DNA from 3 places in the Peribacillus sp. NPDC096622 genome. Region 2 is predicted to be linked to each of the others. Evidence: riboswitches for the same ligand, from Rfam matches in the RefSeq annotation. Region 2 holds a riboswitch; each other region holds the start of a gene.
The links. A riboswitch is a leader RNA that binds a small molecule or an ion and turns the genes downstream of it on or off. The one in region 2 is predicted to bind cobalamin.
Positions count from the first base shown of each region.

Region 1 (4,202 bases), on a different contig from region 2:
CCGATAAGTGAGGTGATCACCCCGATCGGCAGTTCCGATGGGGCTATGATCGTTCGTGCTACAAAATCCGCCAATATTAAGAATCCGCTTCCTATCAATAATGACAACGGAAGCAAATGTTTATGGTCAGGTCCCCAAATCTTTCGGACTAAATGAGGAATGACCAATCCTACAAAACCAATCGCCCCTGAAACGGCAACGGCTGCCCCTGTCAATGTCGAACCGGCTATCAGGATCCACATTTTCCGCCGCTTGACATTCACACCTAAGTGTTTTGCCCGGTCTTCCCCGAAAGTCATCGCATTCAATTCACTTGTATTCATGATCAAGGTCAACGAACCAATGATAAAAAACGGCATAATGATTGCGATATAATTCCATCCGCGCATAGAAACGCTTCCCATCAGCCAGCCGATGATTTGTCTTAATTCATCACCCGTCAGCGCAATCATCAATGAAATGAAGGCACTTAAAAACGAGCTGAAAATGATTCCCGTTAAAATGATCGTTTCCACTTTCATCGATCGATCCATTTTTTTTGCAAAAGTCAATACGCAGAGCATCGTGAGCACTGAGCATAAGATGCTCAATGCCGGAAGAGTATATAAACCGATGAATGGCAGTGATATATTCAAGAATATTGTCAATACGGCGCCGACCGATGCTCCTGATGAAATACCTAATGTGTAAGGATCAGCGAGCGGGTTCCGGAGCAGTCCTTGAAAAGCCGCACCCGCAATCGCAAGTGATGCCCCAACCAAACCCGCAAGCAATACACGCGGCAAGCGGATGTTCATCACGATATTCGTCAGCATCACATCCGGATCGGCAGAAATCGGCAAGTGGAAAATCTCCTTGCCGATTATTTGTAAAAGTACGGGAATCGGTACTGACACCGAACCAAAGGAAATGCCTATCGTCATTGCGAATAACAAAATGAACAACGCAATCAAATAAGCCAACGTCCATTTAGTTGTCAAATTGGTTCGGATAGACTGATTTGGCAAGTTCCTCTACTCCCTCTATTAAGCGCGGACCGGAACGGGTCACCAAGTCAGAATGGACATCAAAAACTTGGCCATTTTTAACAGCATTTACGTCTTGCCATCCTTTTCGGCCCGTCACTTCACTTACTGAATCTTTCGTATAATAACCATACGTTGTAATGATGACATCAGGATTTGCAGCAATCATCGACTCTTCATCAATTTTTGCCCAACCGTCCAAATCAGCAGCAGCATTATCCGCTGAAATAATATGAAGCATCTCATTCATGAAAGTATTTTTTCCAGGTGTGTATATTTCCGGTGAAGGCGAAACTTCCACTAAAACGGTCTTCCTATCCTCTTCCTTTACGGATTTGGCTTTTTCCTGGATATCCTTGAGCTTCGTTTTCATATCCGCAACGATTTCATTTGCCTTATCATGTTCTCCCGTTGCCTGTCCAATCATTTCAATAGACTCATAGACTTGGTCAAAGCTTTGTGCATCATTGACTACGAGAACATCTATTCCAGCATCCTTAAGCTGCTGTAAACCCTCATTTGAATTATGGGCACTTGATGCATGCGCAAGAACAAGGTCAGGCTTCATCGAGACAATCAGCTCCGTGTTCATTTCCATTCCGCCAACTTTTTCAATTTCTTTCGTTTCTTCCGGGTAGTTATCATTGTCGGAAACACCAACGACCTTTTTTCCCAAACCAAGTGCAAAGACCACTTCCGTATTACTTGGTATCAACGAAACGATTTTCTTCGGCTTTTGTTCTATCGTTACTTTTTCCCCAGTTGCATCTTTAATCGTAATCGGGAAAGCTTTGTGTTGAGCATGGTTCGTTTGCTGCTTTTCTTTTCCTTCATCAGCAGCGCCACTGCAGCCGACCACCATGCCTGCAACAAGCAACATCAACAATATCAGACCAAAAATCTTCTTCATTTTCATTCCCCACAATCTTTTCATTTAATTTCTTCCACCTAATAAAGAAAACGCAATCCTGAAAGATGCCCCAAAACGAAAAGCACCTCCCGTTAACGGAAGATGCTTGCATGGCAACAATAATCAATACGGACTCTTTCTTAGGGTCTGCCACACACCTTCCCATCCGCGTAGGTTACAGGTGTACGAATTCTGGCAGGTCTCCTGGCTCATGGTCATCGTCAACGGTACCTTCCCATATCTCATACAGTGGTACACAGCCGTCAGCTCCCATATACAGTGGCGGGACCGCGCTGGCATTTCACCAACTTCCCTTTTAAGTCATTAAGACACCAAAATCGTTCATATGTATATAATTTTCACTGCCTTCATTATACACCATGTAAGAATCGATTATTATATGATTTTTCTGAACGAATACGAAATGACCCTTCCACCTTCAATGCTTTGAAGCATTTTCAATCAGTGACGCAAACCCTTCGACTGATAACCCGGGTGAAATCCGAACTCGATGCAGGGCACGCATCCCTTGGTCCCTTGAAGCCCCCCAGGTTCGGTAGTGACTGCCATCTTGTATCAGCTTCTTCTGACAGCCTGAGACTCTCTTCGTTATACAGGGCAACCGGATAGGAAAGCACTGTCGTGTCCTGGTCGGGGATATGGTTGAATAACTCCTTCGACTGAACCATTTCCGCTTCTTGCTGCTCTGCCGTCATGCGGTTCAGTTCCAAATGGTTGATGGTATGGCTTTCGATCGAAATCCCAGCCTTGCTCATCTCCAACATTTGATTTTCAGTCAGGTGATGACCTTTATCAACGGACTTCCCGATCATGAAGACATTTGCTTTCATATCATTTTCTTTTAATATCGGGAAAGCCTCCGTGTAGTTATCTGAATAGCCATCATCAAAAGTAAGCCAGACACACTTCTCACTTGGTATCCGATTCCCGGTTAAGAAGAGGAATGCTTCTTCAGGGGATAATGTATAGTAACCATTCTCCCGAAGCCAAGCCATCTGTGATCGGAATTCCTCCCTTGGAACCCGAAGGCCATTACCTTCAGAAATACTGTGATACATCAATATCGGGAGCTGGACCGGGGACTCGCCCGTTACCCAGTCTCCCGTAAGATTTGGCCCTCGGATCTTGCCCGGTCACATCCACAGCTGCTTCGGCCACTTCAATGTCATCTTCAGCAATCAGTGCAGCCGTCTTTGTGCCTAGCCCCTCTAAAATCCCTTTTGAACATCCAGGTAAAATCAAATCCCCACAATGCAACCATCCATTCTCCTGATTTTAAACTAGTGGATAATAAAGCATTCCATTTAATGAAGAAAAGGGAAACTCGGGAACTTAGCGGCCTGCTAAACATTTTGAGGATTTTTTTTTTCATAAGTATGTGCTATTAGCTTGAAAAGTTTGCCTATAAGAAATATAATAAATAAGTCGTCGACTTTTATATATGTCCCAGTAGCTCAGCAGGATAGAGCGACAGCCTCCTAAGCTGTAGGTCGTAGGTTCGATTCCTATCTGGGACGCTAAAGTTTATAAGCCCTGTTATAATGCGGTTCTTCCGTGTTGTAGCAGGGTTTTTTTCTGTTAATATAAGAACAAGTTATTTTATGGACAAAGTAACCACTGATTTATCAAGCCATGTAGCTATCAAAAAATCCGAATAATACAATGCATGTTATAGTAATAAGAAGTTTGAATTATTACGTTTTTTGATATATACCAAAAATACTGGATTTCAGGATATAATCCTGTCTTTTTTAAAAATATATGTTTTAACTTGTCCCATCCGGGTATACAAATACTGTAAGACATTCTCACCAAAGGAGATGATAGTGCATGATGAGTACAATCAGAAGCCAATGGAACAAAGAGAATGACGCAGCGGTGTTTAGTCCCGGTGATCAGCGTTAGAGTCAATTGAAGAGTTGGATGATAATCAAATATGGGAATTACTAGTCTTCTCATCCAAAGGAGGATACGATCATGAGTATTTACAGCCTATGGAATCAAGAGAATGATGAAGCAATTTTCAGTCCGGGTGATCAAAAGCCATTCAGTACGCTCATACGAGTAGATTCGGATAAACACACACACACTGACAAAACACTTGAATATGAATTACATGGCACCGTACTGAATGAAATTTAACTGAAGCATCGATATATGGGGAAAGGGATGGAGCGCTCGCTCCATCCCTTTCTGCCGCCTTGTTAGACTTCATCAAGCGGCAACCTTATTGTCAGGAAAGACGT
Region 1 covers NZ_JBIWES010000002.1:116,624-120,825, reverse strand. The annotation lists gene ACIQYG_RS03960 (FecCD family ABC transporter permease) at 1-1,007, opposite strand, end outside; gene ACIQYG_RS03955 (ABC transporter substrate-binding protein) at 970-1,935, opposite strand; cobalamin riboswitch at 2,113-2,287, opposite strand; partial or broken gene ACIQYG_RS03950 (polysaccharide deacetylase family protein) at 2,375-3,062, opposite strand; gene ACIQYG_RS03945 (hypothetical protein) at 2,995-3,213, opposite strand; tRNA gene ACIQYG_RS03940 (tRNA-Arg) at 3,400-3,473, shown strand; gene ACIQYG_RS03935 (hypothetical protein) at 3,934-4,098, shown strand.
Region 1: it holds a riboswitch for cobalamin, as region 2 does, so the genes downstream of both, ACIQYG_RS03955 (ABC transporter substrate-binding protein) here and ACIQYG_RS19475 ((2Fe-2S) ferredoxin domain-containing protein) in region 2, are expected to answer to the same signal.

Region 2 (4,202 bases):
TGTTCTTCCAACCGGTTTAGCTCCAAGGAATAAGTCGAACTTCCCTTTTCGGAAGACAATCCCGATATCATCCATAACAGCACTGTAACACGCCATCCCACACCCATTAAAACCGATGTTCAGTTCCTTGGGCATTTTCATTCCGCCAAGCACCCGGTGTATTTCATCCGCATAAGGAATGGATTCCGCTTTTTCACCATCACAGAAATCACAGGCTTTTAATGTCAGTACATCTCCAATCGGCGATAATAAAAAGTTTGCTGATTGCAATTTCCCCGTAATGACTTCCGGATCCGTTGTCGGAATCTTTAATACGATTTTATGATTTGGCGTGTATTCCATCGTTCCCTTTTCCCCGACTACTTCCGCAAGAGTCATCATTTGTTTGGGAGTGAATTGTTTATTCGCCACACCTGGACTAACGGCAAGTTCGAATACCGACTCCATTTTTTGCTGAACAATTGGCTCAATGGATTGCTGAACGGTTTGACCCTTGACTCTTGACAGTGCTTCCATTGCCATTTCAAAGGAAGCTGGCTTCTTTTCTGGTGCTTTTGTAAGTAATCCAACTCCTCCAGCGGATTCGGTGAAGGCTTCTTGCACGGAATCGGCATCTTGATCTAATGCCCACGGTTCCGCTTCTTTTTGCAGACGCTGATGCGGCTTCAATGGTTGCTTTTCCGAATTCAACGTATATTTCCTCTGATAGCCTCTTGGTGTGATGATTTTGTCATCATATAAAAAGGTGGATGAATTACCGATGATGACGGTGGTCAACATTCCAATATCGTGATTCAACATATCTTTCAAATTGGTAATGACAATATCCTGCCTATCCCGATAAGCACTTTTCACCAACCCGACAGGTGTATCCGGCGAGCGGTAGCGAAGGAGAATTTTCTGTGTTTCAACAATTTGCCGGGTCCGCCTGCCGCTGCGCGGATTATACAGCGCAATGACAAAGTCTGCCATGGCAGCTGCTTCAACCCTTTTAGCGATCAGTTCCCAAGGAGTTAAATGATCACTGAGGCTGATCGTACACGAATCGTGCATGACTGGAGCCCCTAGTAAAGACGCACATGAGTTGATTGCAGAAATGCCAGGAATGACTTCAATGCCCACTCCAGTTTCTTCTTTCCAGCCTTTTTCAATCAATACTTCATAAACCAACCCTGCCATTCCGTAAACTCCGGCATCCCCACTGGAAATCACCGCCACTTTCTTTCCCAACTCCGCTTGTTTCACTGCTTCCTGTGCACGTGAGACCTCTTCGGTCATCCCCGTACTAATGATCGTTTGATCTGTAAGCAGTCCCTGAATGAGTTCAACATAAGTTTTATAACCAATGATGTAGTCACTTTCCTGAAGGGCTTCGACGGCACGTTTGGTAATGTGTTCAAAATTCCCTGGTCCAAAGCCCACGACGAATAATTTACCGTTTGTACTCATTAAGACATCTCCTTTTACGCTTTGTTCTTTGAAATACCCGTATGAGCTGGAAAATCTGGATTAGGGGTCATATCCCCGTCATTGAATTGGTAGATCATCTGTGGAACAAACCCACCATCATCGATATTATTGACGATCTGCCGGCCGAAATCGGGCGTTTCTACTCGATACCAGTTTCCTTGGGGATAGGCAATCACTACGCAGGCATCCTTACATCTTCCGTTACAGCGTGTCCTGGTTGTATGGATTTTCAGATCCAGTCCTTTTGAAGTAATTTCATCGCGAATCGCTTGGGTTACTTCTTCCCCGCCCTTTTTCATGCAGCTGCTCCCATTACAAATCAGCAGATGCGTATTTGTACCCGTCAAGTTCCAAGTAGTCATCTTCTTCCTCCTGAGTTCAGGGAAAAGGCAAAATAAAAAACCTTAACATTAAGAGTCAAGGTTTAAAAAACTATATGAATGAGGAGCTAAAGGCAAGTATGCCAAATCCTCCCAAAATCGTCATAGTCCTTCTACCTTTCCCTCCGAAAAGTATCATGCAATTTTAAAAGCAGGTTTCCTGGCTTACGCTTCATTTTACTTTGTCCCTTCCCGGCATCATGCCAGTGGCTATCGACAATTTCATCAGCGTTTACAGTAGCGGGGGCTGCATCGGATTTTCACCGATTTCCCTATTATCCCTTGCTTATTCACACAAGGGCACTTTTAAAATGAAATATTTGGTTTTATTACACATTTCTAACTAACATAATCTATCATATAACAACTTTATCAAAATTCAATAGTTTATTCCGACTGTTTAGAAAAGTTTAATAGTGTAAAACCAGTTACAATCCTTACCTCGCAACAAACTTCGGCCCGAAAAAAAAAGATAGTGTAGCTGGAATTATTTCTTTATGGTACACTATACGAGAATTTTCAAATAATTACATAAGTTTCATGGTGTTGAATTTTTCGGAATTCAGCTTAAAAGGGAAGCCGGTGAAAATCCGGAGCGGTCCCGCCACTGTAAAGGGAAGTTCCATTACTTTAACTTAAATCCACTGTCAAATGAGATGGGAAGGATGTAATGGGATGATGAACCAAAGCCAGGAGACCTGCCATGAAGCATGAAACTGTTTCAGCCTACGAGGATGGGCGTGCGGATCAGGCAGAATGGACCATGGTTGGTTCATGCTGCAAAATTCCTGTTCATTACGCACTTCTTTCCTTTGGGAGAAGTGCTTTTTATTTTGGGCGCCGCTTTTCTTCTCAAGATTGATCAGAAAAATTATAAGTGTTGAAAGGAGAAAGAATGAAAAGAACCAATTGGAAAACTATTTATTTTGTCATTTTACTGCTTTTTGTTCCAAAACGGGCATCGGCCATGCATATAATGGAGGGCTTTTTACCCATAGAATGGGCTATATTCTGGTGGGGTTTGACGCTTCCATTTTTAATCTTGGGTTACCGGTCCATTAGGTCCAAAGTAAGGGAAAACCCAGAAACAAAAATGATACTTGGCCTATCGGGCGCATTTGTATTTATATTATCGGCGCTAAAGATTCCTTCCGTTACGGGAAGTTCTTCGCACCCTACCGGAGTTGGTTTGGGTTCCATATTATTCGGACCATTGGCCATGAGTGTCGTTGGCTCCATCGTTCTGTTATTTCAAGCTGTTTTACTGGCTCACGGAGGATTGACGACATTAGGCGCCAATGCATTTTCCATGGCCGTTTGCGGACCGTTCATTGCATACTTTGTCTTCAAGGGCGCAACTAAATTGGGGTGGTCTTTTTCACTTGCCGTATTTTTGGCAGCTGCTTTTGGGGATTTGGGAACCTATGTGGTAACTTCCGTTCAACTTGCTCTTGCTTTTCCTTCCGAGGTAGGAGGATTCATGGCCTCTTTCAGTAAATTTGCAGGGATTTTTGCCCTGACCCAAATTCCCTTGGCAATCAGTGAGGGGTTATTGACAGTCGTCGTGATGAATTTCTTGAAAAAATACAATCTAGGCGAATTGAAATTGCTGCGAGTTTTATCTAAGGAGGCCCGTTAACATGAAAAAAAGTTTACTGCTGCTTTTCCTGGTCGTCATTCTTGCCACCATACCGTTAATCACCCAACAAGGAACGGAATTTGGCGGTGCAGACGGCGAAGCTGAAGAGGCCATCACTAAAATCCAGCCGGAATACAAGCCATGGTTCAACAGTATTTGGGAGCCGCCGGGTTCAGAAACCGAGAGCTTATTATTTGCGCTGCAAGCTGCAATCGGTGCTGGTTTCATTGGGTATTTCATAGGTGTAACGAGACAAAGGAATAAGCAAACCAAACAAGAAATCCCCGAAAAATCGAAGCATGTTACTCATTGATAAATATGCCTATTTCAATGGGCTAAAGGATGTACATCCGTTGGAAAAGATGGTTTTTGCACTCTCCCTTTTGCTATTTTCATTAACGGTAAGGGATATGGCCGTTTCGCTCATCACTTTTACGGTGATGAGCGCTTTAATCATTTTTGCGGCAAAAATCCCGCTTTCTTATTATTTTAAATTACTTCTATTACCGGGATTTTTTATACTATCAGGAACAATTACCATCCTTTTTTCTTTTACAAGTAAATTTACTTCGATTTCGGATTTATGGTGGTCCTGGAAGTTCGGGAACTGGCAAATATTCATCAGCGATGACAGCGTCAGTACGGTGGCCAATTTGATCACTGTCGTATTCGGCAGTATCAGCTGTTTATATTTCCTTACCTTAACTACACCC
Region 2 covers NZ_JBIWES010000012.1:17,303-21,504, reverse strand. The annotation lists gene cobJ (precorrin-3B C(17)-methyltransferase) at 1-1,449, opposite strand, end outside; gene ACIQYG_RS19475 ((2Fe-2S) ferredoxin domain-containing protein) at 1,464-1,832, opposite strand; cobalamin riboswitch at 1,984-2,173, opposite strand; cobalamin riboswitch at 2,375-2,570, shown strand; gene ACIQYG_RS19470 (hypothetical protein) at 2,554-2,712, shown strand; gene ACIQYG_RS19465 (energy-coupling factor ABC transporter permease) at 2,746-3,489, shown strand; gene ACIQYG_RS19460 (energy-coupling factor ABC transporter substrate-binding protein) at 3,491-3,802, shown strand; gene cbiQ (cobalt ECF transporter T component CbiQ) at 3,789-4,202, shown strand, end outside.

Region 3 (4,202 bases), on a different contig from region 2:
CCGGAATCAAGGAAGCAAGGATATAGGAATAAGACTCATTATGGATCGATTCCTGCTGGGCCATGTTGGCCAGGATAGCTTTTGCCGCCGGATCTTTGATGTACCGAAGAATTTCTACTAAAGTGGGCGTTTGAAGACTGTCCATTCCAGCAATCATCGTAAGGATATCGAGAAAAGCATCCTGGATATCTTCATCCAATTCGCCCCACTGCTTTTTATCCTGAATCATGTTCACGCTCGAAGGCTTCCAAAAGTTATTGATGAGCTGTGTATAGGTATCATAGAATTTTTCATACTGAATATCGTTCCAAAGGAGGAAGCCTGAAGCTTCTCCTTTGAAAACACCGGTTGCCTTGGTTGGATGCGTCGGTTCGAGCATCCGAATTTTTTTGATATGATTGGTCATTCGTGAAAACTCCTTTAAGAATAGATTACTGGGTCATGCTTGTCGTTAACTTGAACAGCTTTCGCAGGCATTGTCATATTCGGAAGAAGTCGAACGAACATAATACGTCGATTTCAACCCGCTTTCCCATGCCGTTAAATGGATATCCAAGAGAACCTTCGCTTTGATTGTATTGTGTACATACAGATTAAAGCTGATTGCTTGGTCAATATGGCGTTGGCGGGCCGCATTTTGCCTGATGCTTTCCAGTTGGTCCAAATTGAATCGCGTCTTTTTATAATATTCATACGTATTTGGCGTCAAGCCTGGTGCGGTCACCTTGAATTTGAAGTTTTTCTTTTCTTCGTAAAATTCAATTTCATACAAAGGATCGATTCCATCCGTTGAATTACCGATTTTGGCTGTCGATGAATTGGGGGCAATCGCCATTAAATATCCATTACGGGTCCCGTGCTCCTGCACGTCTGCTTTTAAATCCAGCCATTTTTGATCTGTATAGTCACGCAGTTCGAAATAGTCCCCTGTATGCCAATCTGAACCTTCAAAATATGGGTAAGATCCTTTTTCCTTGGCCAATTCGTTGGATGCCTTGATTGTTAAGTAAGCGATCTTTTCGTATAAAGCATCTGCATAGTGAACAGCCTCATCGGATTCCCAATAAATATTCTCTGTGGCAAGTAAATGATGCCATCCAAACGTTCCTAAACCAATTGCCCGGTAACGCTTGTTCGAGATGGATGCTTGTTTGACAGGAAGATTATTCACATCAATGACATTGTCCAGCATACGGATCTGAATGGGAATCAATCTTTCCAAAACATCGCTGCCCACCGCTCGGGGCAAGTTAATGGATGAAAGATTGCAGACAACGAAATCGCCGCTTTTACGAACGACAACAACATCTCCATCTTCTGTTTCATATTCATCCGTGATCGTCGAAGGGCTTAGGTTTTGGGCAATCTCCGTGCAAAGGTTAGAACAATAAATCATACCTTTATGTTTATTCGGATTCTTCCTATTCACCTCATCGCGGTAGAACATATACGGTACGCCTTCTTCTAATTGAGAAATCATGATGCTTTTCATGATGTCCATCGCATTGATTTTTTCAAAGCTATAGTTTGGAAGTGTGCCATTTTCTGCGGCCTCGACTGCAAGTGCATAATGATTCCTGAAGCTTCCTTCGCCTTTCTTCTCGTCATAAAGATCTTCAAGTGAAAATCCAAGGGTTTGCTTAACGGTATGCGGATCGAAAAGATACCATTCTTTTCTGTCGCGTACAGCCTCCATGAATAAATCGGGAATGCAAACACCTGTAAAAATGTCATGGGCTTTTAATCTGTCGTCCCCGTTTTGTGTCTTCAAATCGAGGAAGCTCATGATATCTTTATGCCAGGCATCCAAGTAAATCGCGATGGCACCTTTACGTTGACCCAATTGATCGACACTTACAGCTGTCTGGTTGAATAGTCGAATCCAGGGCGTCGTACCGGAACTGTTTCCAGAGAAACCCCGGATATCAGAACCAAGTGAGCGGACCTTACCAACGTAAAGGCCGACACCGCCGCCGAATTTAGATACTTTTGCCGCATCGTAGTTTGATAGGTAAATTCCGTCAATGGAATCTTCAATTGCGTCGATAAAGCAAGAGCTTAACTGCCCATGTGTTTTACCTGCATTGGAGAGTGTAGGAGTCGCAACGGTCATATAAAGGTTGGACATGGCCCAGTATGCTTCTTTTATAAGTTGCAGGCGATGCTCCGTTTTTTCCATTCGCATGATTTCCATTGCGATGATCATGAAACGTTCTTGTGGAAGTTCGTAGACCTTGTCCTTTTTTGGGCGGGCTAGATAGCGGTCGTTCAATAAGTAGATGCCTATGTAAGAGAATAATTTATCTTTTTCCGGGTCGATCACCGAACCCAATTCCTCAATTTCCGCTTTCGTATATGAAGATAGCAGTTCTGGTTTATAAATGGGATAACGCTGACCTTCCGAAAGCTGGGAAAGTTCCGTGATCAGCTCATAGAATGGGCCATAACTCTTGCCTTCATAACCTCGATTGGCTTGTGCATCCCTATACATTGTATTCAACAGTTCTGCTGCAGCAACGAACGTCCAATCCGGAGCATCGATATCCACACCTTCAAGAGCGAGCTGAATCAGTTTTTTTGATGCCTGTTCTTCGGTTGAGTCACTTTTGCGATCAAGCCATTTTGTAAAACGCTTTTTGAACTTTTCCATATCGAGACGGCCTTCGAATTCCTTCGATAACGTCTCAAGCTGGATGGATTTCGTTTCTGTGTCATTTTCACTTATGGTAGAGTTATATGTTTGAGTCATTAATAATCCTCCTTGGTAACTTCCGCTAAAATAAAAAAAAACCGCCCAAAGAATTGAGGCGGATCAAACGATAGAATAAAAGAGCCATGAAAAAATGGCCGTTATACTATCGTTTCATCATCTCAATCCCCGAAGAATAAGAAACGTGAAAAATTCAAGGCAGGTCTCCTGACTCATGATCATCCTACTTTGAGTCCTTCCCGTATAAAGAGCTATACAGTGGTTTTCTCATTTCGTCACATTTACAGTTGCGGGGACAGTTCCGGGTTTGCACCGGATTCCCTTTTCAGCCATCACTGGCACCTTGGATTATAATAAATTCTATATATAGTTATTGGTATTGTTTATGTAATCAATATCTAGTATTTCTGCTTATATTATCGTAAGCCATATACGATGATAATTCAACTAATATATTTGAAAAAAACCAACCCTTATCTATTGACAAAGTGATGGCAGAGAGTCAAGGAATGAAAGATTTTATTGGGGAAAGGATAATTCAAGCGCTGATTTTACGGGATTTTGTGTTAAAATAAAGTGTCTAGTAAAGGTGGCTCTCCCTTATTGCGGTGAGGGGATTCGCGGAAAAATATTTATGAAAAAGGGGATAAAATCTTGGAAAAATTATTAGTTTTTGGACATAAAAACCCGGATACAGACACAATCTGTTCGGCAATCGCTTATGCGGATCTGAAAAAGCAGTTAGGTATCAACGCTGAACCAGTTCGTCTGGGTGAAGTGAATGGTGAAACTCAATATGCATTGGACCAATTCAAATTCGACGCTCCCCGTCTTGTGGAAAAAGTTGCAGGGGAAGCTGACGGCGTAATCCTGGTCGATCATAACGAACGCCAGCAAAGTGCTGAAGATATTGACCAAGTCCGTGTGCTGGAAGTTATCGACCATCACCGTATCGCTAACTTTGAAACAAGCGATCCTTTATATTACCGTGCGGAACCAGTTGGCTGTACGGCAACCATTTTAAATAAAATTTATAAAGAAAACGGCATTGAAGTTCCTAAAGCAATCGCAGGTCTTATGCTGTCTGCCATCATTTCCGATTCTTTATTGTTCAAATCACCGACTTGCACGGAGCAAGACGTTGCAGCAGCAATGGAATTGGCTGCCATTGCGGGAGTTGACGCCGAAACATATGGCTTGGAAATGTTGAAAGCGGGAGCTGACTTGAGCGATAAAACGATTGCCCAGCTTATCACTCTTGATGCAAAGGAATTCTCCATGGGAATGGCTAAAGTGGAGATAGCACAGGTCAATGCTGTTGATCCGAACGAAGTCCTTGCTAAGCAAGAGGAATTGGAATCCGCGATTGAAGCGGTCATCGCTGTGAAGGAATTGGACTTGTTCCTATTCGTCGTAACGGATATCTTGACTAATGATTCCGTTGCCTTGGCTCTTGGTAAAGCGGCTTATGCAGTGGAAAAAGCATACGACG
Region 3 covers NZ_JBIWES010000003.1:236,438-240,639, reverse strand. The annotation lists gene ACIQYG_RS07605 (ribonucleotide-diphosphate reductase subunit beta) at 1-406, opposite strand, end outside; gene ACIQYG_RS07600 (ribonucleoside-diphosphate reductase subunit alpha) at 452-2,749, opposite strand; cobalamin riboswitch at 2,891-3,071, opposite strand; gene ACIQYG_RS07595 (manganese-dependent inorganic pyrophosphatase) at 3,365-4,202, shown strand, end outside.
Region 3: it holds a riboswitch for cobalamin, as region 2 does, so the genes downstream of both, ACIQYG_RS07600 (ribonucleoside-diphosphate reductase subunit alpha) here and ACIQYG_RS19475 ((2Fe-2S) ferredoxin domain-containing protein) in region 2, are expected to answer to the same signal.